DNA from 2 places in the Acidiphilium sp. MT5 genome. Region 1 is predicted to be linked to the other one. Evidence: predicted binding sites of a transcription regulator. Region 1 holds the regulator's gene; the other holds the start of a gene.
The links. Region 1 encodes LexA, which represses DNA repair genes until DNA is damaged. Its sites were predicted from a motif close to TGTTCTANNTANGTTC; they were not measured.
Positions count from the first base shown of each region.

Region 2: a site for LexA is predicted at 2,632-2,647, ahead of ACYUCQ_RS09250 (PA0069 family radical SAM protein). Genes of this name have one in related genera too.

Region 1 covers NZ_BAABMR010000011.1:109,761-121,432, reverse strand. Annotated here, with positions in the region: gene ACYUCQ_RS12860 (heme lyase CcmF/NrfE family subunit) at 1-817, opposite strand, end outside; gene ccmE (cytochrome c maturation protein CcmE) at 824-1,342, opposite strand; gene ACYUCQ_RS12850 (heme exporter protein CcmD) at 1,339-1,491, opposite strand; gene ACYUCQ_RS12845 (heme ABC transporter permease) at 1,488-2,264, opposite strand; gene efp (elongation factor P) at 2,630-3,196, shown strand; gene ACYUCQ_RS12835 (inositol monophosphatase family protein) at 3,203-4,033, shown strand; gene ACYUCQ_RS12830 (hypothetical protein) at 4,066-4,743, shown strand; gene ACYUCQ_RS12825 (flagellar motor protein MotA) at 4,753-5,898, shown strand; gene ACYUCQ_RS12820 (peptidoglycan-binding protein) at 5,900-6,847, shown strand; gene lexA (transcriptional repressor LexA) at 7,012-7,740, shown strand; gene ACYUCQ_RS12810 (TerB family tellurite resistance protein) at 7,786-8,562, shown strand; gene ACYUCQ_RS12805 (N-acetylmuramoyl-L-alanine amidase) at 8,549-9,274, shown strand; gene ACYUCQ_RS12800 (hypothetical protein) at 9,330-9,659, shown strand; gene ACYUCQ_RS12795 (class I SAM-dependent methyltransferase) at 9,781-10,569, shown strand; gene ACYUCQ_RS12790 (biliverdin-producing heme oxygenase) at 10,668-11,339, opposite strand; gene ppsR (transcriptional regulator PpsR) at 11,416-11,672, shown strand, end outside.
Region 2 covers NZ_BAABMR010000007.1:90,249-101,920, reverse strand. Annotated here, with positions in the region: gene ACYUCQ_RS09265 (EamA family transporter) at 1-257, opposite strand, end outside; gene ACYUCQ_RS09260 (creatininase family protein) at 270-1,058, opposite strand; gene ACYUCQ_RS09255 (mannose-1-phosphate guanylyltransferase/mannose-6-phosphate isomerase) at 1,146-2,588, shown strand; gene ACYUCQ_RS09250 (PA0069 family radical SAM protein) at 2,698-3,795, shown strand; gene ACYUCQ_RS09245 (APC family permease) at 3,852-5,228, opposite strand; gene ACYUCQ_RS09240 (glutamine synthetase family protein) at 5,448-6,809, opposite strand; gene ACYUCQ_RS09235 (aspartate aminotransferase family protein) at 6,818-8,209, opposite strand; gene ACYUCQ_RS09230 (cupin domain-containing protein) at 8,415-8,993, opposite strand; gene ald (alanine dehydrogenase) at 9,003-10,124, opposite strand; gene ACYUCQ_RS09220 (ABC transporter ATP-binding protein) at 10,385-11,473, shown strand; gene ACYUCQ_RS09215 (ABC transporter permease) at 11,463-11,672, shown strand, end outside.

The DNA of each region.
Region 1 (11,672 bases):
TTTTCAACGCCTCCCGCTTTTCCACCACAATCGCCGAATGGATCAGCGCGGTCCCGGTCAGCCAGGGCAGGAGTGCAACATTCTCCACCGGGTCCCAAAACCAAAACCCGCCCCAGCCCAGCGTGTAATAAGACCAGAGCGAGCCAAAACAGATGCCCGCCGTCAGAAAACACCAGGAAACGATGGTCCAAGGCCGCACCCAGCGCCCCCAAGCCGCATCCACCCGCCCTTCGATCAGGGCTGCGACGGCAAAAGCGAACGCAATCGAAAACCCGACATAGCCGGTATAGAGAATCGGCGGATGCACCGCGAGGCCAGGGTCTTGCAAAATCGGGTTGACGCCTGCCCCATGCAACGGCGGCGGCCACAGCCGCACGAACGGGTCCGAGACGGTCAGGGTGAACAGCAAAAACCCCGCTGATATCAATCCCAGCACCCCCAACACCCGGGCGCGCAAACTCGTCGGGATGGTGCGGCCAAATACCCCAACCACGCCCCCGCACAGCGCCAGGATCAAGCACCATAACAGCATCGAGCCGGCATGATTGCCCCAGGTTCCGGTGATCCGGTATAAGAGCGGCGTGGTGCTGGAGGAAAATTGGGCGACGTTTTTCACCGTGTAATCGGACACGACGCCCGCCCATACCAAAGCCGCGAAACTCGCCGCCAGCATGCCAAATTGCCCAATGGCCAAAGCGGGTGCGGCGCGCAGCACCGAAGGGTTGCGCAAATTCGGCCCAAACAGCCCGATCATCGCCTGCGCCACCGCAATCGCGAACCCCAATGCCAACGCGAAATGGCCTAATGTCGGAATCATGCTGACTTATCCTTTCGCAGCGGCAATTTGCTGCGGTGTTTTATCATCCCAGGTTGCGGCATTCGGCGCGGGGCCAAATTTTGGGTTCCATTTGCCCGAAGCGCGCAACGCCTGCTCCACATCAGCGGGCATATAGCTCGCCCCGTGCTTGGCCAGCACCGTATCGGCGCGAAACACCTCGCCATGGCTGGTCATGCTGCCAATCGTCACCACCCCCTGCCCCTGGCGGAACAAATCCGGCAAAATGCCGGTAAACACCACCGGGATCGAGGCTTGGCCGTCGGTAATCCGAAACCGCGTCAAGGGTTTACCGTCGCGGTGCGACATCACCACCGTGCCCACCTGCACCACCCCGCCCAGACGAAATACTTCACCCGGTCGCGGATGCTTCACCAGCACTTCCTGCGGCGATAAAAAATAGGACAGGCTGGAGCGGAACGCGACCAGCATCAAGGCCGTCGCGGTCGAGGCAAACAGCCCGCACACCACCACAATCCATAAACGCCGCGCCTTTCGTGTCATCATGACCGCACCCGCCCATATTGCGCTTCAACCTGCGCCAAACGCTTGCGCGCCGCCCGATAGCGCAGAAACGCGCCCAACCCGAGAAAACCGATAATCAGCACCGTCGCGCCATACGCCCCTTCGACGAAGGGCATCACATCCTTAATCATGACCGGCCCCCTTCCGCCGCCGCCAGCAACAGGCTGCGCGCCTTGGTCTCCATGATAAAGCTTGAGATTCGCGCCAGCACCATCGCCAAAAACGCCAGATAAAACGCAATCGTGCAGACCAGCAGCGGCAGCAGCATGGTGATGTAAATCTTTGACGGGCCGGTGAGCGAAATGGAATTGCCCTGATGCAGCGAATTCCACCAATAGACCGAAAACACGATGATCGGCAGATTAATCGCACCCACCAGCCCCAAAATCGCCGCCGCGCGGTAGCCGTGCTGGGGATTATCAAAGGCGCGCAGCAGCGCGATATGACCGAGATAAAGGAACAACAATATCAGCACCGAGGTCAGCCGTGCATCCCAAACCCAATAGGTGCCCCAATCGGGCCGGCCCCAGAGCGAGCCGGTAATCAGGCACAGCGCCGTGAACCCCGCCCCCACCGGCCCGATTTCGCGCGCCGCGATATCGGCGAGTGGATGACGCCACACGATGGAGAGCAGCGAGCAAATCGCCAAAGCCGCATAGCCATTCATCGCCACCCAGGCGGCAGGCACATGCACATCCATGATCCGGGCGGTGACACCTTGCTGCCAATCGGGCGGCGCAAAATAAAAGCCCCAAACCAGCCCCACCACGGTCAAAACCAGCGCCACACCGCTCAGCCAGGGGATGATCGGCTGGACGAATCGCTGAAACCGCCCCGGATTGGCGAATTGATGCAGCCAAGCGCCAGATTTCGACCGCATCACCTCAAGCGGCGGTTCGCCCATCGCGCCCAGCGGCGCCTCGTTCGGGTAGTCCTGTGTCATCGGCGTTTCCATCACTCTTAGTCTAATCGGAATATGTCGTTTTACCAGCCCTCTCGACGCCAATCCTGCCTTAATAACTGTGCAAACTAATCACATCTTGGCGTGCGCCGCCAGCGCGCTGGGATATGATTTGACGCGCGCCGCCAGCGCTTGGATATGTTTTGACGCGCGCCGCCAGCGCTTGGATATGTTTTGACGCGCGCCGCCAGCGCTTGGATATGTTTTGACGCGCGCCGCCAGCGCGCTGGGGGGGCACCGAGCCTTGCCGAGATGCGATCCAGGGTCTATGCCGCGCCATCTCAACGCCAATCCGGATGGTACCTTTCATGAAACAGCAGGCGAATTTGATCCGCGCCGGGCAAGTCATCGAGCATGACGGCCGCCGTTGGACCGTGCTCAAGCAGCAAATCATCACCCCTGGCAAAGGCGGCGCCTTCATTCAGGTGGAAATGCGCGACCTGAAAACCGGCAACAAGACCAACGAGCGGTGGCGCACCGCCGATACGGTCGAGCGGCTGATGACCGATAATAAAGACTATATCTATAGCTACACCGATGGCGATAATCTGGTGCTGATGGAAGCCGAGAGCTTCGAGCAATTCATGGTGCCTTCTGATCTGCTCGGCGATATGGCGCCGTTCCTGCAAGATAACATGCCCGTGATCGTCGATCTGGTCGAAGGCGAGGCGGTGGGGATTCACCTGCCTGCGACCGTAACCCTCGAAATCGTCGAGGCCGATCCGGTGGTCAAAGGCCAGACCGCATCCTCCTCATACAAGCCCGCAAAACTCTCCAATGGCGTGAAAACCATGGTGCCGCCCTTCGTTGAAGCGGGCGAACGGGTGGTGGTTCGCACCGAAGACGCGAGCTACGTCGAACGCGCCAAAGGCTAATCCCCCATGGTCCCGCGCCGCTCTGCCCACATGACCATCATGGTCGCCGCCGCCCAAAAGGCGGCGAAGCGGCTGATCCGTGACTTCAACGAGGTCGAACATCTCCAGGTTTCGATCAAGGGACCGTCCGATTTCGTCAGCCAGGCCGATTTGCGCGCCGAGCAAAGCATCCGCGAGGATCTGGACCGCGCGCGGCCCGGCTACGGGTTCCTGATGGAAGAAAGCGGCGCTTCCGGCTCGGCCAACTGGGCGTGGCGCTGGATCGTCGATCCGCTGGACGGCACCACCAACTTTCTGCACGCGATTCCGAACTGGGCGATCTCGATCGCCCTTGAGAAGCGCCTGCCGGAAGGCCAGAGCGAAATCGTCGCCGGGCTGGTTTATGCCCCGGCGCTCGATGAATTTTATTGGGCGGAAAAAGGGGTCGGCGCCTATTTGAACGATAAACGCCTGCGCGTCTCCGCCCGGCGGGACTGGTCCACCGGCTTGTTCGCAACCGGCATTCCCTTCGCCCGCACCGCGCCGCGCAACCGGCTGGCTTTCGCCCGCGTGCTCGGCGCGATGATGCCCGATGTCGCAGGCGTGCGCCGCTTTGGCTCCGCCGCCCTCGACCTCGCTTGGACCGCAGCCGGGCGCTATGACGGCTATTGGGAGCTGGGGATTAATAAATGGGATGTCGCGGCGGGCGAATTGCTGGTGCGCGAAGCCGGTGGCTTCGTGACCGACCCGGCAGGCCATGAGCATATCGAGGGTGAGATTGTCGCGGCCAACCCGCATTTTCATGCCCGCCTGCGCGAATTGGTGGCCGCAGCGCGCGACACCGCGCCGACCGATTGAGACTTCACGCCAATCCGGGCTAAAACCAGCCCATGACGCCGCGCCCATCTCGTTCGCGCCTGCTCGCCCGCTTGGCGTTGGCCCATATTGTGCTGGCCCGTTTTGCTCTGGCCAGTTTTGCTCTGGCCAGTTTTGCTCTGATCAACGTGGCTGATGGCGCAGCGCCGGGTGTGAGCGTCAATCAAAACGCGCTGCAACAGCTCGCAGGTCCACAAACACCCCAAGCGGCACCAATCCCGCACCCAAAACCAGCACCCAACCCACCCAGACTGCCGCTCCAGCGGCGGATCGCCCTGCCCTTGCCGCCACCCCCCGCGCCAACGCCCCCGCAATCGACCGCACCCGGCGCACCACCACCCGTTGCCAACCCGGCCACCGCACACCCGCCTACGCCTCCCATAATACCAACGCTTGCGCTCGATTTCGCAAGCCATAGCGCCACGCTGAGTGCGATAAATATCGCCAAAATCCGCCAATTTGCCGCACAAAAAACCGTGTCCACCCGGCGGATCACCATTGCCGCCGCCGCCATCGGCACAGCACAGCATCCCAGCCGCGCCTATCGCCTCGCCTTCGCACGCGGCCATGCCGTGCGCGACAGCTTGATCAAGGCCGGTATTCCCCTCACGCGCATCATCGTGCAAAGCCAAATTCTGCCCCCCGGCAGCCAAGCCTCCGACCAGCGTGCGATCTTGACCCTAACCCCATAGGCCCAACGCATGACCCGTCCCACCGCCTATCTGATCCGCATGATCGTGTTTTTGGTCTTGGTCTATGGCCTCGCCGCCTTGCTCGCGCCGACCCTGGCTAAATTCTATCTCGCCAATCCGGTGATCAATAGCGTGATCGTGCTGGTCGAAATTTTCGGCGTCGGCTGGAATCTGCGCCAGGTGCTGCGCCTGTCTCCCGAAGTCGATTGGGTCGAGCATTATCAGCGCTCGCGCGCCTCGATCGAGCAGGCCACCAAGCCGAAATTATTGCTGCCGATGGCGCGCATGCTCGGCGTGCGCAGCGATCATCCGGGCCGGGTATCGCTCTCGGTACAGGGCATGCGCACCATGCTCGATGGCATCGCCAGCCGGCTCGATGAAAGCCGCGAGACCTCGCGCTATGTCACCGGCGTGATGATCTTCCTGGGCCTGCTCGGCACGTTCTGGGGCCTGCTGAAAACCGTCCATGCGGTCGCGGCGGTGATCCAGGGGATGAACCTCACCGGCGGCGATGTGAATGCCATGTTCACCCAGCTCAAAGCCGGTCTGGCCGGCCCGCTGGAGGGCATGGGCACCGCGTTTTCCTCCTCGCTCTTTGGCCTGTCCGGCGCCTTGATCCTCGGCTTTCTCGATCTCACCGCCGGTCAGGCGATGAGCCGGTTTTTCAATGATCTGGAAGAATGGCTCGCCGGCCTGACCCGGGTGTCCTCCGGCCTGCTCGGCGCGGAGGGCGAAGGCTCGATGCCCGCTTACGTCCAAGCCCTGCTTGAGCAAAGTGCAGAAAATCTCGAAGCCCTGCAACGGGTGATGACGCGCGGCGAAGAAGCCCGCGCCGTCACCGCGCAAAGCACCCAAACCCTGACCGAGCGGATCACCACCCTGACCGAGGCGATCCATAATTCGCACCGGATCATGCTCAAAATCGGCGAAAGTCAGCAAATTCTCACCAAACTTGCCGAGCAAGCCAGCGCGCAGCGCGCGAATATCGGCCCGGATGATGAAATCGCGAATGCCCATCTGCGCAACATCGAATTGCTGCTGGCGCGCCTGATCACCGAGAGCGAGCAAGGCCGCACCCAAAGCCTCAGCGATTTACGGCAGGATTTGAAAATCCTCACCCGCACCATCGCCGCCCGGTTCGACGAAGCGCGCTGACATGTCCCTCCTCTCGCGCAGGCGCGGCGGCAACGGCCTCGAAATCTGGCCCGGCTATGTGGATGCGCTGTCCACCTTGCTGATGGTCACCATTTTTGTCTTGCTGGTCTTTGTGCTCGCCGAAGCGTTTCTCTCCGCCGCCTTGTCGGGCAGCAATAAAACCATCGATTCGCTGCGCGGCGATGTGTCGCAATTGGCGAATATTCTCTCGCTCGAACAAACCAAAAATGCCTCGCTGGAGACCAAAATCACCGGGCTGCAAGCCAGCCTCGCCAGCGTGCGCGCGCAGGAGGCGGGCCAGGAACAGCTCAACGCCGCCGAATTAAACCAAGTCACCAACCTTGATGAGCAAATCGCAGCCCTGCGCCTGCAACTTGATGGGTTGGCCGCCGCCCTTGATGCCTCGGCCAAAAAAGACCAAGCCCAGCACGTGCAAATCGTCAATCTGGGCAAAAAGCTCAACGCGGCGCTGGCCCGGCAGGTGCAAAAACTGCAGCAATATCGGAGCGACTTCTTTGGCGAGCTGCGCAAAGCCCTCGCTGGCCAGCAAGACATCAAAATCGTCGGTGATCGCTTCGTGTTTGAAAGCGCTGTGCTGTTTCCCTCTGATTCCGCCAAACTCTCGCCAGATGGGCAACAGAAAATCGCCGTGGTCGCCAAAGCGATCAAGGATATTTCCAAAAAAATCCCGCCCGGCCTGCATTGGGTGCTCAGCGTCGATGGCTTTGCCGATCAGGAAGCGATCACCGGCGGCCCGTATAAAGATAATTTCGACCTCTCGACCGCGCGCGCCCTCGCCGTGCTGCATGTGCTGGTGCAAGATGGCGTGCCGAAAAATCGGGTCATTGCCGCTGGTTTCGGCGCCGCTCACCCGATCGCGCAAGGCACCTCGCCAACCGCCATGGCGCAAAACCGCCGCATCGAATTCCGCCTCACCTCGGCGGATTAGAAAGCTGAGATGAGACAGGCGGTTCGGACAAGCCGTTTGACCGCGCTGTTCGAAATCATTTGACGCGACGCGGAAAACATATCTAGAACATCGTTGTCCTTTTGTTCTGGTTTATCGGCGCTCGTCTCACCCCCCAAAACACGCTCACCTTAACAAGGTTGCCCATGCTCACCCGCAAACAGCACGATCTGCTCGCCTTCATCGACCAGCATCTCCGCCAAACCGGCTGCTCGCCGAGTTTCGAGGAAATGAAAGACGCGATTGGCCTGAAATCGAAATCCGGCATTCACCGGCTGATCAGCGCCCTCGAAGAGCGCGGCTTTCTGCGCCGGCACCGCCATCGCGCGCGCGCCCTCGAAGTGGTGCGCCTACCCGCCGATGCCGTGCCGCAATCGCGCCCGATCGAGGTTGAGCCAACCCCGCGCCCCACGGCATCGCGTTTCGCCCCCAACGTGATCCGGGGTGATTTTTCCACCCGCTTCACCGGGGCGCACGCCGCCGCCGAAGCCGCCGCGATCACCTTGCCGCTCTATGGCCGCATCGCCGCGGGCCAGCCAATTGAGGCGCTGCGCGAGGCCCATGCCGAAATCGCGGTTCCCGCCGCCCTGATCGGCCCCGGTGAGCATTACGCGCTCGAAGTCGTGGGCGATTCCATGATCGAGGCCGGGATTTTCGATGGTGACACCGCAATCATTCGCAAAGGTGACACTGCGGAGGGCGGCCAGATCGTCGTTGCCCTGATCGATGATGGCGAAGTCACGCTCAAGCGCCTGCGCCGCCGAGGCAATTCCATCGCCCTCGAACCCGCCAATACCCGCTATGAAACCCGCATCGTGCCCGCCGAGCGGGTCAAAGTCCAAGGCCGTCTGGTCGGGCTGTTGCGGCGATATTAATCCGCCCCCTTTGACGTTGCGCGTCGCACGCCCGATATAGTCATTATGGCCTTATGGGGTAAAATCATTGGCGGTGCGGCCGGGTTCGTCATGGGCGGGCCGGTGGGTGCCATGGCCGGCATCGCGGTGGGCCACGCGGCGGATCGCGGTGATCTCGGCAATGTCGGCGCCAAGCTTGGCCGGGCGCTGCCGCTCGATAGCGCCCGCCTCGCCGCGCTGATCGGTCGGCGCGATCAAGTGTTCGCCATTGCCGTCACCGTGCTCGCCGCCAAACTCGCCAAATGCGATGGCACGGTCACCCGACCGGAGATCGATGCGTTCCGCCGCCAATTCCGCATTGATGACGCCGCCGTGCCCACCATCGGCCAGCTTTTCGATCAAGCCCGCAACGAGGCCACCGGCTTTGAGCCATATGCCCGCCAGCTCGCCGCCAGCTTTGCCGATAATCGCGCCACCCTCGAACAGGTGCTCAGCGCGCTCTACGCCATTGCCCGCGCCGACGGGCCGATCAATGGCCGCGAGACCGACATGCTCACCCGCATCGGCGTGCTGTTCGATTTGAACGAAGTTGAACGCGCGCGCGCCGCCAACCCCTCGCGCTTCGCCCTCGATGAGGAGGACGCGTATAGCGTGCTCGGCATCGATCCGAATGCCAGCTTTGAGGATATTCGCACCCGCTGGAAGCAGCTGATGCGCGAGAACCACCCCGATCAGCTCGCCGCCCGTGGCGTGCCAGGGGATTTCATCACCCGCGCCACCGAGCGCGTGGCCCGGATCAACGCCGCCTATGACCGCATCAAGCGCGATCATGCCCCACCTTGATGCCGATCTGGGGCACTCACTCTCGCCCAATTTCGATCATCGCCCCGCCAACGCGCCCCTTGATCATCTGGTGCTGCATTACACCGGCATGGACAGCGCGCAGGCCGCCCGCGCCCGGCTGTGCGACCCCGCAGCGAAAGTTTCCGCCCATTATCTGATCGATGAAGATGGCACGATTGAACAATTGGTGCCCGAGCGATACCGCGCCTGGCACGCCGGCCTCAGCTATTGGCGCGGCGTATCGCACCTGAATGATCGCTCCATCGGCATCGAAATCGTCAATCCCGGCCATGAGCACGGCTACCGCCCGTTCCCGGCCCGGCAAATCACCGCCCTGATCGGCCTGTGCCAAGCAATCCTCGCCCGCCATCCGATCCCGGCGCGAAACATCGTCGCGCATTCGGACATCGCCCCCACCCGCAAGACCGACCCTGGCGAATTATTCCCCTGGCCCACCCTCGCCGCCCACGGCATCGGCCTGTATCCGAGCACACAGCCCGACGCGCCCGATCTGATCCCGGACCTTGAACCTGACCTCAACCCAATCCTCACCGCCATCGGCTATGATCCCGCCGCCCCGCTTGACGCCCGCATCACCGCCTTCCAGCGCCGGTTTGCACCAACCACGATCACCAGCCAGCCCGATCCATTCACCCGCGCGCGGGCGCAGCAGCTTGGCGCGCTGTTCAACGACCTTGGCAACCAACGCTGAACCGTGACAGTTTTTTATCATTGTCTTTGAGTGATGAATCCACTATGTTAGTGGGATGGCCGCTGGCGAAAAATTCCCCAACCTTCCGAAAGCGTCAAAGCGCCGACGGCTGACGTCGCTCGGTGCCTGTGCTGCGGTGCTGGGTGGGCTTTCTTTTGGGGTGCTACGGCTGTTTCAACTCATCACCCCCTCGCTGCAGCATAACCATGCCAGCCACCTTGAATTATTAGTGATCTGGAGCGTCGTCTCCGGCTATTGTCTGCTTTTGGTCGGCATGGAAATCTTTCTGATGGTTACCCTGATAAAAATTCGCCGTGAACCAGACGATCTTCCTTTACCCGGCCCGCCGCCGCTTGATCCCATTGTTGTGCTCAAAGCGCCTTGAGGCATCATCATTTGGCACTGTGCATCTCCGCGCGCCATAAATTTTTCGACACATCTTCAAAACTTTTGTAATCTCTCCTGGCCCGCCAACAGCGATCACGCCGATGAGGAATGAACCACGGATGCACACCCCGCCTTGCCCGGTCTGTCAGTCCGCAACGCGGCTGCTCGACGTTGTTGATTTCACCAAATCCTGCGAGGAATTGAGAGGCAAATATTATGTGCCGATCGGCCTCGCGATCTATTACGCACTCTGCCAATCATGCCATTTTTGCTTTGCCCCGGCGATGCATCAATGGACTCCCGAAGATTTCAAACGCCATGTTTATAACGATGAGTACATCATTTTCGATCCCGATTATCGCGAAATTCGCCCGAACGCCCAGGCCAATCTGCTGCTCACCAATTTCCAGGACATCGCACCACACCGAACCCATTTGGATTATGGCAGCGGCAATGGATCATTATCATCACGCCTGCGCGCCCATGGCTGGGCATCAACGGCGTGGGACCCGTTTAGCGAGCAAACCCCATCGATCACCACGCTCGGCAGCTTCGATCTGATCACCGCGTTCGAGGTTTTCGAGCATGTGCCCGACATTGCCGGGCTGATGGATAACCTCTCGCTTCTATCCACCGATCATAGCTTGATCTTTTTTTCCACCGCCCTGTCCGATGGCCATATTCACCCAACCAAGCGGCTCGATTGGTGGTATGCTGCCCCGCGCAATGGGCATATCAGCCTGTTTTCACGCCAGAGCCTCGCGCGCCTCGCCGCCCGCGCGCAATTCAACTATGTCAGCCTCAGCGATAATTTCCACATATTTTTCAAGAACCTACCCGCCTGGGCGCGCCATCTGATCCCCGAATCACCGCCCTCTATGGAACGATCTAGATCAATATGGGTTTAGGTTGAATCGACAGATTCTAGCTAAACCAATGAAATTGATCGACAAACAGAGGCTAGAGCGAGATTGATGATAAGCAATCACGCTCTAGGTAACGATCATCACCCCTCGCCTGCCCCATCCGCCACCACCGCCTGCGAAATCGCCATAGTCAACATGAAACCGCGCCGCGCCTCGGCCAGCACGGCTTGCGTCTGCGCTGGCGTCAACGCCGCCTGATCAAAACCCCGCCGATAATCGTGCCGAAACGTCTCGATCGTGCCAATCGCCTCAAACCGATAAAACCCCAGCGCCGCCGCACCCAACCCCAAGCTGCTCGCCAGGCGCCGTGCCAGCACCTGCCCGCCATTCAAATCGCCCAGATAGCGCACATAGGCATGGGCAAGCAGCAACATTGGATCATCCCGGCGCAACGCCTCAAGGCGCGCTTCATAAGCGCGCCCCGCCGGCAGCACCGCAACCCGGCTGGCCCAATCCTCGCCGGCGAGCGCGACCAGATCGGCCTCGAGCGCGGCGGCGCGAAATAATTCGGGCCGCACCAAAGCGCGCAGCGCCGGATGCTCGCGCCATTGCAGCAACCCCGCCTCAAGCGCCTGATAGGCAGGGCGCAAATTCGCCAACAGCCGCGCATAAGCCTGCAATGTCAGCGTCCCGCGCAGCAGCAAAGCCACCGCCCCGCCTCGCTCAGCCTGCCGATGCACATCCCCCGTCGCGTCTTTGAGCTGATCCGCCAACCGCATGGCCGCCTTGTCCAACGCTGCGCCCTGCGCCATCGCTCACCCCCCAGAATGTACTTGGAAAAATTCCAATAAGCTGCTATTATATTTCAAATTACTGATTGATCCAACCATGACCGGCGTAAATCTCGTCCAGCCTGACGTCACAATTAGGCTCGATCGTGACGGCATCATCCAAGACACCATCGTATCCGAGCGGATTGCGAGCGAGACTTTGCGCCCGTGGCACGGTCGGCGTTGGGCCGAAACCGTCGCGCAATCCGCCCTCGATAAGCTCCGCAGCATGGTGCAAGACGCGCTGACCACCGGCGTCTCCGCCTTCACCCCGATCAGCCAGCGTTTTCCGAGCGGCCTGGAAATGCCGTTGGA
Region 2 (11,672 bases), on a different contig from region 1:
ACGGTGCCAAAAATCTGCCCGACCCCGCCGATCAAGCACAGCAACAGAAATTCCGCATGGATTGCCGGTATGCCGTGACCCAAAATCCACAAAACACCGCCGAGCAGCATCGCATCAATGGGCAGAGCGTAAATATACCGCACAAAGCCCGCCGCGCCGACGGGCAACACCCCGCGCAGCCGGGCCTGCAGCGCCGTGCGCCATACCTGAAAGATCGCAGCCCCAATCGTCACCAAAATCCAGGCTGGAACCACCACCGATGGGGTCGATCAGGCCTGTGTCGACGCCATATGCACGCAAAACCGTGCCCCAATCGCCACGACCTCGGCAACCACAGCAAGCCCCAAAGCCGCATCCGCCTGGGTCGCATCGCCCAGCGCTGAATTCGGGGCCACTTGGTCGTAATCAACCGGCGCATTGATCGGCATGCCTTCAAACCCCAACGTGCCAAAATCGGTAACCGGCAAGCCCAGCATCGTGCCGGGATTTGTCGGTGGCACGGCCAGATCGCGCCGCATCGCGGGGCTGCGCAGCGCCAAGCCGATCGAGGCCAGCGGCTCGCCGCCATGACCAAATCGCGCCGGTGCCGGGCCAATCCGGCGTTCCATCACCCGCTTGGCCACCTGCCAGAGCGGAAACGAGGGAATGATTGGCCCGCCCTCGCGCCGCACTTGCCTGGTTACCTCATGCACCACCGGCGCATTGCCGCCATGGCCGTTTAACACCATCAGCCGGGTTAATCCGTGATCCAGCAGATTCTGGATCATTTCCGCCAGCACCAGCCCCAAAGTCGCCGGGCGCAGCGCAATCGCGCCGGGGGCCGAGGCAAAATGATCCGCCGCCCCGAACGGCACGGTGGGCGCGGCCAAACAATAGGTGCCTACCGAGCTCGCCGCGTTGGCGATGAGTTGTGCCATCATGCTGGTCAGGCGAAAATCACCCATCGGTGCATGCGCGCCTTGATCTTCGGTGCTGCCCATGGGCAACAGGATGATCGGGTTGCTGGGTTGCATCGCCTTGAACTCGGCGCTCGTCAGATCGTCCAATCGATATTTCATCCGGGCCTCCCCCGTTCGATTCGGAGGGTACGCTAGACGTTTCGCTCCGTGACTGGCAATGGTTTGCCGAGATTGAGGAACCTAATTATGGCAAAATCGCTGACTCAAACATTATCGACCATCGTACCCGTCATTCTCTGTGGCGGTTCTGGCACACGGCTCTGGCCGGTCTCGCGCAAATCCTATCCCAAACAATTCTGGCCGTTGATTTCGGCGCGCACCATGCTGCAGGAAACCGCAGCGCGCGCCACCGGGCCTGGCTTCGCCCCGCCCATCGTGGTTGCCAATGAGGATCATCGTTTCATCGTCGCCGAACAGCTCCGCGCCGGCTACCCGCTCGCTGCGCAAATTTTGCTGGAACCCGAAGGCCGCAATTCCGCGCCGGCCATCGCCGCCGCTGCGGCGCTCGCCGCCTCAAGCGACCCGGATGCGTTGCTCTGGATCATGCCGGCCGATGCCGCCATCGCCGATAGCGCAGCCCTCGCCAGCGCCTTGGCCATCGCCGCCGCGGCCGCCCGCACCGGCCTGATCGTGACATTCGGCATGCAGGCAACAACGCCAGAAACCGGCTATGGCTATATCGAGCAAGGAGCGCCATTGGCTGACGTGCCCGGAGCCTACCGAATTGCCCGTTTCATCGAAAAACCGGACCAAGCCAAAGCCGCGCATTTGATTGCGGATGGTAAACATTGCTGGAATTCCGGCATGTTTGTCGCCTCGGCCCGCACTTTGATCGACAGTTTTGCCGATTTGGCGCCCGCCGTGCTGCAAGCCGCCCGTGCGGCCCTTGCGGCGAGTCGCACGGATTTGGACTTTATTCGCCTCGGCGCCGCCGAATTCCGCGCCGCACCCTCGATCAGCTTTGACTATGCCATCGCGGAAAAAACCACTCACGCGGCTGTGGTCCCCGCCACGTTGGGCTGGTCGGATGTCGGCTCCTGGTCGGCCATTTGGGAAATCGCGGCGAAGGATGCGCAGGGAAACGCAGCGGTCGGCGATGCGCTGATCGAGGATTCGCGCAATTGCTATGTCCGCAGCGAAGGGGCAGTTACCGCCTTGCTCGGCCTTGACGATGTCATCGTGGTCACCACGCCGGATGCGGTGCTAGTCGCCGACCGCAGCCGGTCGCAAGACGTCAAAAATGTGGTGGAGCGCCTGCGCGCAACCCAGCGCCAAGAAGCCGATGCGCATACCCGCGTCTATCGTCCCTGGGGCTTTTATGAAAGCCTGATCGAGGGCGAGCGGTTCCAGGTCAAGCGTATCGTGGTGCATCCGGGCGCACGCCTCAGCCTGCAAAAACATTTCCACCGTGCTGAACATTGGGTGGTCGTCGCTGGCTCCGCCTTGGTCACCCGTGACGCCGAGACCCATCTGGTGCGGGAAAATGAAAGCCTCTATCTGCCGCTCGGCTGCGTCCACCGCTTGGAAAATCCCGGCAAAATCCCGCTTACCTTGATCGAGGTCCAATCCGGCGCCTATCTCGGCGAGGATGACATTGTGCGCCTGGAGGATAATTACGGTCGGCACTGATCCAATGCGGTGGCAATGACGCGCCGCAGCAAAAATCTGACACAGTTCGTATTTTGTTCTTGACCGAAATCGCCGTCTATGGTTGAACGGGCAGGAACGGAGCATGAACATGCAATCGGTGATCGCCCAACACGCTGATTTGCCCGGACGGGGTGTGTTACACCACCCCGCCAACCGGTTCGAGACACACCACGCCGAAGCCTTCGATGATGGGTGGGACACGCTGGCCGAGCCGGCAGCGCCCGCGCCAACCGTTCTCATCCGCGATGCCTCGCGCAGCATCCTCAGTTGGAACGAAAGCCCGGATTTGGGTTTTGATCGCGGTTTAAACCCGTATCGCGGGTGCGAACATGGCTGCGTTTATTGCTATGCGCGGCCCAGCCACGCCTATCTCGGCTACTCGCCAGGGCTTGATTTCGAGACCAAGCTGATTTTCAAGCCGGACGCCGCCAGCCTGCTGGAGCGCGAATTATCCCGTAAATCCTACAGCCCCGCGCCGATCATGCTCGGCTCCAATACCGATCCTTATCAGCCGGTCGAGCGCCAATTACGCCTGACCCGCGCCGTGCTCGAAGTGCTCGACCGGTTCAACCATCCGGTGACCATCGTCACCAAATCCGCCGGCGTGTTGCGCGATATCGATATTTTGCAGCGCATGGCGGCCCGTAACCTGGCGCGCGTACATCTCTCGATCACCACGCTCGATCCGCGTCTCGCCCGCGCCATGGAGCCACGCGCCGCCACCCCGGCGCGCCGTCTGCAGGCCATCGCGGGCCTCGCCGCCGCAAAAATCCCGGTCGGCGTGTTTGCTTCCCCGATGATCCCCGGCCTTAATGATGCCGAGCTGGAAGCAATCCTGCGCGAAGCATCCCGCGCCGGCGCGCTATACGCCAACGCGATTCTGCTCCGCCTGCCCCTGGAAGTGCGTGATTTGATAACGGATTGGCTCAACCGGATCGTGCCGGATCGAGCCGGGCGCATTCTTGCCCTGATCCGCGAGGTGCGCGGCGGTCAGTTGAACGAGGCCGCCTTTGGCCGCCGTTTCACCGGCCAAGGCCCGTATGCGGCCTTGCTCGCCGCCCGCTTTCAACGCGCCGCCCGGCAATATCAGCTCGAGCGCACACCCCCGCCGCTCGATTGCACAGAATTCGCCCGTCCCCCCGCCGCCAAACCAGTCAGCGCTCAGCTTTCACTGTTCGATGATTGAATAAAGACTGACCATCAAGGCTCACGCGTTGCGATCCTTGATGGTCACCATCCATGTTATTCGCCGGCTATCGCCTCAGGGGTCGAGCGCCCGTATCCAGCAGGGCGATAGAACACGATCCCGATCAGCAACCCGCCAATCCCGACAATTTTGGTGGTCAGATTAAACGTGCTGATCGCATACAGACCAAGCCCGATCAACGCGAGGCCGCTCAAGCCAGGAAACAAGACATATTGCACCAAATCCCATGACATTGTCTTGAAACTGTCCCGATAAACCCAAGCGCAAATCAAACCGGCCAACCCATAATAATAGCAAACCTGCACCGCAATCGCATTCACCGAGTCTGATAAAATCGCCGCAATCGAGGGCATGAAGCTCGAGATAAAAATCATCACCAACCCAACCCCCAGCAGCAGATACATCGTGCGCACTGGCGTGATGGTGCGCGGGCTGACCTTGCCGAAATAGCCGGGCAACGCACGATCGCGCCCCATCGCAAACAAGGTGCGCGAAAACTGCAACATGGTTGTCTCCAAGGTGGCAATGCTCGAGAGTATCAGCGCCAAAGCCGCCGCATAGCCGCCAGCCTTCCCCAAACCTGCCGCCACCGCCACGTGGTAAATCAAATTATCCGAAAATCCCTTAGCTTTGGCCAGCGAAAACATCATCAGGGTGGCAACGGTGAACGCGACAAACGAGGCAATGGTCACAAACACGCTCAAAAACCCACCTTGACCCGCAGAGTTGGGCGGCAAATCCTTGGTCTCCTCGGAAAGATTACAGGTGACGTCCCAGCCCCAATATAAAAACACCACAATCAACGAAGAGGCGGCAAAAGTGCCGGGCGGATAGTTAAACCCGAACCAGGACCAAGAAAACGGCGTGACCGCTGAATGTCCGGTATGCACGAACGCAGCGATTGAAATGACCAGCAAAATCGTCAACTCAATCGAGCTCATCACCACTTGAATTTTACTGGTCAGCTCAATCCCGCTGATTAAAACGAGGCCAATCACCACAAACCAACCTGCGCCAATGGCCGTGGTCAGGATCACGTTGCTGGCAAGTGCTGGATCGAACAAATCAATCGTCGCGGTGCCGAGCGGCACACTGCCGGTAATCATGAAGACCAAAGCGGCAATCAACAGCGCCCAGCCGGAAAAATAACCAAAAAACCCGCCCATCACCGATTTGGTCCATTGATAGGCCGCGCCGGCATTCGCCATTTTCCGGTTCAAACCTTTATAGGCGAGCGCGATGCCCAGCATCGGCACGGCGAAAATCAACAGCGCATTCGGCGAAACATTGCCCGACACCGCCAGCAAACCAGCAATGGCCACCGCAATGGAAAATGCCGGCGCCGAACCAGCCACCCCCATGATGATCGTTTCAAAAAATGATAGCGAATTCGCCTTAAGTTCTGTTTGCATCCGATTTAGCTCCCTTATTGATAAAGCCGTTTTTGGTTGCTCGGTTAGCGTGCTTCTGGCTTATCGTTTCTTATTATCGCTGGCAGTTTACCGGTTATCAGCGTCATGATCGGCTCCACAATCGAAACTTTTCTCGGCGACGATGTGAACCCAACCAATTTTTTGTATGTTAGATTGATAGTGCAGTCACGGGCTGTTAGTCGTATCTCAATCCTCCCATCAAGCATTCTTCAAATACGCGTCATACTCCACATCCGAGATCCGGCGGCGGAACTCGTCGATCTCCTGGCGCTTGCACGACGCGAAAATACCTTGGAATTTCGATCCAAAAATCGCCGCCGTCTGGGCCGAACCGGCAAACCGTTCGGTCGCAGCACTCCAGGCAATCGGCAATTTCGGTGCCGCAGCCCCAGTTTTGTCGCCCACCGATTCCGGGCCAGGATCGGCCTTGCTCGCCATGCCATCCAACATCGCGCCAAGCATGGCGGCAAAAGCCAGATAAGGGTTGCAATCCGCCCCCGCGACCCGGTGTTCAATGCGTGCAGCCCGTGGCTCAGCATTAATCACGCGCACCGCCGAGAGCCGATTATCATGCCCCCAATCACCAAACACCGGTGCATGCGTGCCTGGCGCAAACCGGCGAAATGAATTCGCATGCGGCGCAAACACCAGCATCGTGTCCGGCATCGCGTTCACCACGCCGCCAAGCGCATGATACAAAACGGGGCTGGGCCGGCTGGCATCGCCGGTAAATATATTCACACCCTGACGATCGAGCACCGACATATGCACATGCATGCCGCTGCCAGCCCAATTACCAAACGGCTTGGCCATAAAAGTCGCGCAAAGACCATGCTTGCGTGCAATTTGTTTCACGGCGCGCTTGAACAAAACCGCATCATCGGCAATCCGCAGCGCATCCGGTGCGTAGCGGAGCGTCACCTCGAACTGACCCGGCCCGTTTTCACTAATCAGCGTATCAAGCGCGATGCTCTGGGCGGAAGCCGCGCGCAGCAAATCGCGTAGGATCGCCTCATAATCATGGATTTCCCAAAGCCCCATCGTGTCGGTCTGCCAACCGCGCCACGCACTTTCATCAGCACCGCGCGGCGCGATGCGCTGGCCACCGGTTCGGTGCGGATCAACCAAATAAAACTCCAACTCCACCCCAACCGATGGCGTCAGGCCCTGTTCGGTGTAGCGATCCAGCACGCGGCTCAGCACGCCGCGCGGATCGGCATAAAACAATGATCCATCCGCCTCGCGCATGGTCAACAGCGCCTGGGCCGCTTGCCCCTCCGCCCATTGCATTCGCGTCACGCTGTGAGCCACCGCGATGCAATTGCCATCAGGGTCGCCCGTATCAAAAGCGATGCCGCCTTCAACGATATCGCGACCCCAAATATCGAGCAAATAGGCTGAGCGCGGCATTGCAATACCAGCGCCTAACAATGCCTCCGCCTTGTCGTGCTGCAACCATTTGCCACGCGGCACGCCGTTCACATCAATGATAAACGCCTCAATCAGCTCGCTCTCACCAAGCAGGGCTAGCCGATCTTCATGGGATGATACGATATCCATGGCCTAAATCACTGTATTTCAGAACGAACATCGGCTTGGGTTGCCAAAATCGCGCGCTTGGCGCGGGCAACCAACTCATCGATTTCGGCCTCCGTGATGGTCAGAGGCGGTGAAAACACCATGGTATCGCGCACCGCTCGCATCACTAAATTGTTAGCAAAACAATGATCGCGGCACAGCATGCCCACCCGTCCACGCTTGTCGAAAAACCGCCTTGTGCGTTTATCGGCGGTGAGTTCAATCGCGCCGATCAGGCCAGTGCCGCGAATCTCGCCAATAATCGGCTCGTCGGCCAAGGCCTCGGTCAATTTGGCACGTAGCGCGACACCCATCCGCTCCGCGCGGGCGGCAAGCCCTTCGGATTCCAAAATATCCAGATTGGCCAAAGCCACAGCGCAGGCCACCGGATGCCCGGAATAGGTGAAACCATGGTAAAACTCGCCGGTCTGATTAATCAGCACATCGGCAACCTTGTCGCCCACCAGCACCGCTGACAAGGGAATGTAACCCGAGGTAATGCCCTTCGCGAGCGTCATCAAATCTGGGGTGATGCCAAATGTCTCGCTGCCAAACATCCGTCCGGTGCGCCCAAAGCCGCAAATTACTTCATCAGCAATCAGCAAAATATCATTCTCGCGGCAAATACGCTGGATTTCCGGCCAATAGGTCTCTGGTGGAATAATCACCCCGCCCGCCCCTTGGATTGGCTCGCCAATGAACGCTGCAACATGGTCCGCGCCAATCTCGTGAATTTTCGCCTCAACCTGCTTCGCCGCATAGAGGCCAAACTCGGCAGGGCTCATCTGCCCGCCATAACCATACCAATAAGGCGGCAAGACATGGGCAAAATCAGGCAACGCCGCACCTTGGCGATGCATATCCACCATGCCGCCGGCCGCCGCCCCCAAGGTTGTTGAGCCATGGTAGCCAAATTCACGGCCAATAATCACCCGCTTCTGTGGCTGGCCCTTGGTAATCCAATAGGTGCGCGCCATGCGCAAAGCGGTGTCCACCGCTTCTGAACCTGAGCACGCAAAGAAGGCATGGTTCAAATCCCCCGGCGCCATCCGCGTCAACCGCTCGGCCAAGCGGATCACCGGGCGGGTCGCGGTTTTGAAAAAAGTGTTATAAAACGGCAGCGTTTTCATTTGCGCGGTCGCCGCATCAACAAGCTCTTGCCGCCCATACCCAACGGCAACGCACCAAAGCCCGGCCATGCCATCGAGAATCCGATTGCCAGCATCATCGGTCAAATAAACGCCCTCGGCGCTGGTGATGATTTTCACCTTGCCTTGATGCAGTGACCGATGATCGGAAAACGGGTGCAAATGATGGGCTGCGTCGGCTTCCTGCCAATCAAAGTCAGACGCGCCAGAAATAATCGAGGGATGATCGAGCATGGTAATCTCCGAATGTTAGAGCAAGGTCGCGGCACAACGCCGCACGCTACAACAATCAGGAGCGATGCGGGCTATAGCCGATGCGCGCGCAGAGCCGGAGCAACTCGGCATGGGCGTCGCGCGGAATACTATTCCCAAAAATCACCATCGCTTCTGACCTTAGTGAAATCTGATCGCCTAATCAACAAAAAAAGCGAGCCAGAACTCAGAAACTCGGCGGGGTGTTGGCGCTAATCACCTCGCATAGCTCATCGAACGGGTTGCGAAACCGGTGCGGAATCCGGCTATTGAAGTAATAAGCATCGCCAGCCCCGAGAGCTTGTTCCTGATCACCGACGGTGACGAGCAAGCGCCCGCGCACCACAATGCCCACCTCTTCGCCGTCATGACGCAACATCGCCTCGCCAGTATCCGCCCCGGGCCGATAGGTCTCGTGCAGCATCTGCAACGCCCGATCTTTGAGGCGGCGCCCAACCATGCGAAACGAAATCTGCTCTTCGAAGGCAATTTCGGTCAGGTCGGCGGCGGCAAAAAACACATCCTCCGGCGCGGTCAGATCCAGGGTGAAAAACTCCGCGAGTGACATCGGGATGCCATCGAGAATTTTCTTCAGCGATGAAATCGATGGGCTGACCCGCCCCTGCTCAATCAACGAGATCGCGCCATTGGTCACCCCCGCCCGCCGCGCCAATTCGCGCTGGGTTAGGCCGAACACTTGGCGCATGCGCTTGAGCCGCGCGCCAACCGCCGTTTCCTCGCTGGTTTCGGTCTCGTGGTCAGCCATCACCCGTGACTATGCCCCCGCGAGTGCCTGTTCGGCATCCAACACCGGCACGCCGAGCGCCTGCGCCACGGCGGGGTGGACAATCCGCCCCTCGGCGACATTCAGCCCCGCGCGCAAATGCACATCGGCCCGCAACGCCGCCTTCCAACCATGATCGGCCAATTTCAGCGCATAGGGCAGCGTCGCCTGGGTCAGGGCAAATGTCGAGGTGCGCGGCACGGCCCCTGGCATATTCGCCACGCAATAATGCACTACCCCATCGACCACATAAGTCGGGTTGTCATGGGTGGTCGCGTGGCTGGTCTCAAAGCAGCCGCCCTGATCAATCGCGACATCAACGAGCACCGCCCCCCGGCGCATCTGGCTCAGCATCGCCCGCGTCACCAGCTTCGGCGCGGAGGCACCCGGCACCAAGACCGCACCCACCACCAAATCTGCATGAAACACCGCCTCTTCGATCGCCTCGGTCGTGGCGAACACGGTTTTCAAATGCGGGCCGTAGAGATCATCAAGCTGCGCCAACCGGCCAATCGATTTGTCGAGAACGGTCACATCCGCCCCCATCCCCAGCGCGATGCGCGCGGCATTGGTGCCCACCACCCCGCCACCCAGCACAGCCACCCGCGCGGGGGGCACGCCCGGCACGCCGGCCAGCAACACCCCAAAGCCGCCATTGGCCTTTTGCAGCGAAACCGCACCCACCTGCACCGCCATCCGCCCGGCCACTTCGCTCATCGGCGCGAGCAAAGGCAGCCGCCCCAGCCCATCCGTCACCGTCTCATAGGCAATCGCGACACAGCCGGACGCCATCAGCAATTTGGCCTGTTCCGGGTCGGGCGCGAGATGCAAATAGGTGAACAAAATCTGCCCTTCGCGCAAACGCTTGCATTCGCTCGGCTGCGGCTCCTTCACCTTCACGATCATGTCAGCGGCGGCAAAAACCTGTGCGGCATCGGCTGCAATCGTCGCGCCGGCCTTGGCATAGGCGGCATCATCCATGCCAATGCCCTCGCCCGCGCCCGTCTCAACCAACACCTGATGGCCATGTCCGCGCAATTCGCGAACCGAGGCCGGCGTCAACCCAACCCGATATTCGTGATTCTTGATTTCCCGCGGAACACCGATCAGCATGTTTGCTCTCCCATTGGCTGAATGCCGTTTAGAATAATCAACACGTTTAATCGGACACACGATCTCGCGCAACATCATTTCGTGGTTGACCCCGTGATTTCCCCCGCGCCGCGATCATCACGAAATGGTCATCGCAGAGTCGTTTATTATTCTTGACGGCGGAAAAGACTTTGACAATGATCCGCGAGCGGGGATGAAAAGCCAGAGTGAACATCAGCGCGATCGATCAGCAGATGCGCGGGGGTCGCCGGGGAGATTGGATGCATTCATCGCCATACGAAGCAAGTCGCGGAGCCATCGCCCTCGAGGGCATCAGCCGGGTGTTCGGCGGCGGCGTCATTGCGGTTGATCAAATTGATCTGAGTATTCGTTCGGGCGAATTTTTTACCCTGCTCGGCCCGTCCGGCTGCGGTAAAACCACCTTGCTGCGCATGATCGCCGGTTTCGAAACGCCCGATGCCGGGCGCATCGTGATTTCCGGGCGCGAAATGCAGAATGTCCCGCCGCATTTGCGCGCGGTCAACACGGTCTTTCAATCCTACGCGCTATTTCCGCATCTCAGCGTCGCCGAAAATATCGAATTTGGCTTGCGCATGCGCCGTATCGCCCGCCCTGACCGCAAAAAGCGCGTCGATCACATGATGGCGCTGCTGCAAATCGATGCGTTCGCCCGCCGCAATCCAGCCCAACTCTCCGGTGGCCAGCGCCAGCGCGTGGCCCTCGCCCGCGCCCTGGTCAATGAGCCGGACGTGGTGCTGCTCGATGAACCGCTTTCCGCCCTTGATGCCAAGCTGCGGGCCGAATTGCAGGTTGAGCTGATGCGCATGCAAAAGCGGTTGGGCATGACATTCGTGTTTGTCACCCACGATCAACATGAAGCCTTGGTGATGAGCGATCGCATTGCGGTGATGGAGCGCGGACGGCTATTGCAGGTCGGCCCGGTACTTGATGTCTATGAGCAGCCGCGCTCGGTGTTCGTGGCGGAGTTTCTCGGTCAGTCCAATATCTGGAAATTCTCTGCCCATAATGGCAATGTTGCGCAAACACCCATCGGCGATCTGGTGGTCGCCACCCCGATTGGCACGCAACGCACCGCGATGATCCGGCCCGAAAAAATCTGGCTCTACCCCGAGGCCGAGGCACCGGGCGACCGGCCCAACCTGTTTCCCGGCACGGTGCGCGAGGCGATTTATCAGGGTGCTGCCACCCATTATCACGTCGAACTGGTCGGCGGCGCGATGATCCTCGCGCTCGATACCAACAACCAAGCCGCCGAACGCAGCTGGGGCCCCGGCGAGAAATTGGTGTTGGAGCTCAAGCCCGGCAACATCATGCTGATTGACGGATGAAACCAGCCATGCCGCCAGCCATACCGCCTGTTACCCAGCCTGTCCGCCCATGTCCGCGATAATCAACGCGCCGCACTCGGGCAGCGCCGAACGCGCCGAACGGTTGGCCCGCGCCTGGCGGCTCTGGGTCACGGCAGGCCCAGGCTTGTTCTGGATCGTGCTGTTTTTGGTGTTGCCCAGCCTCGTTCTGCTTGCCATC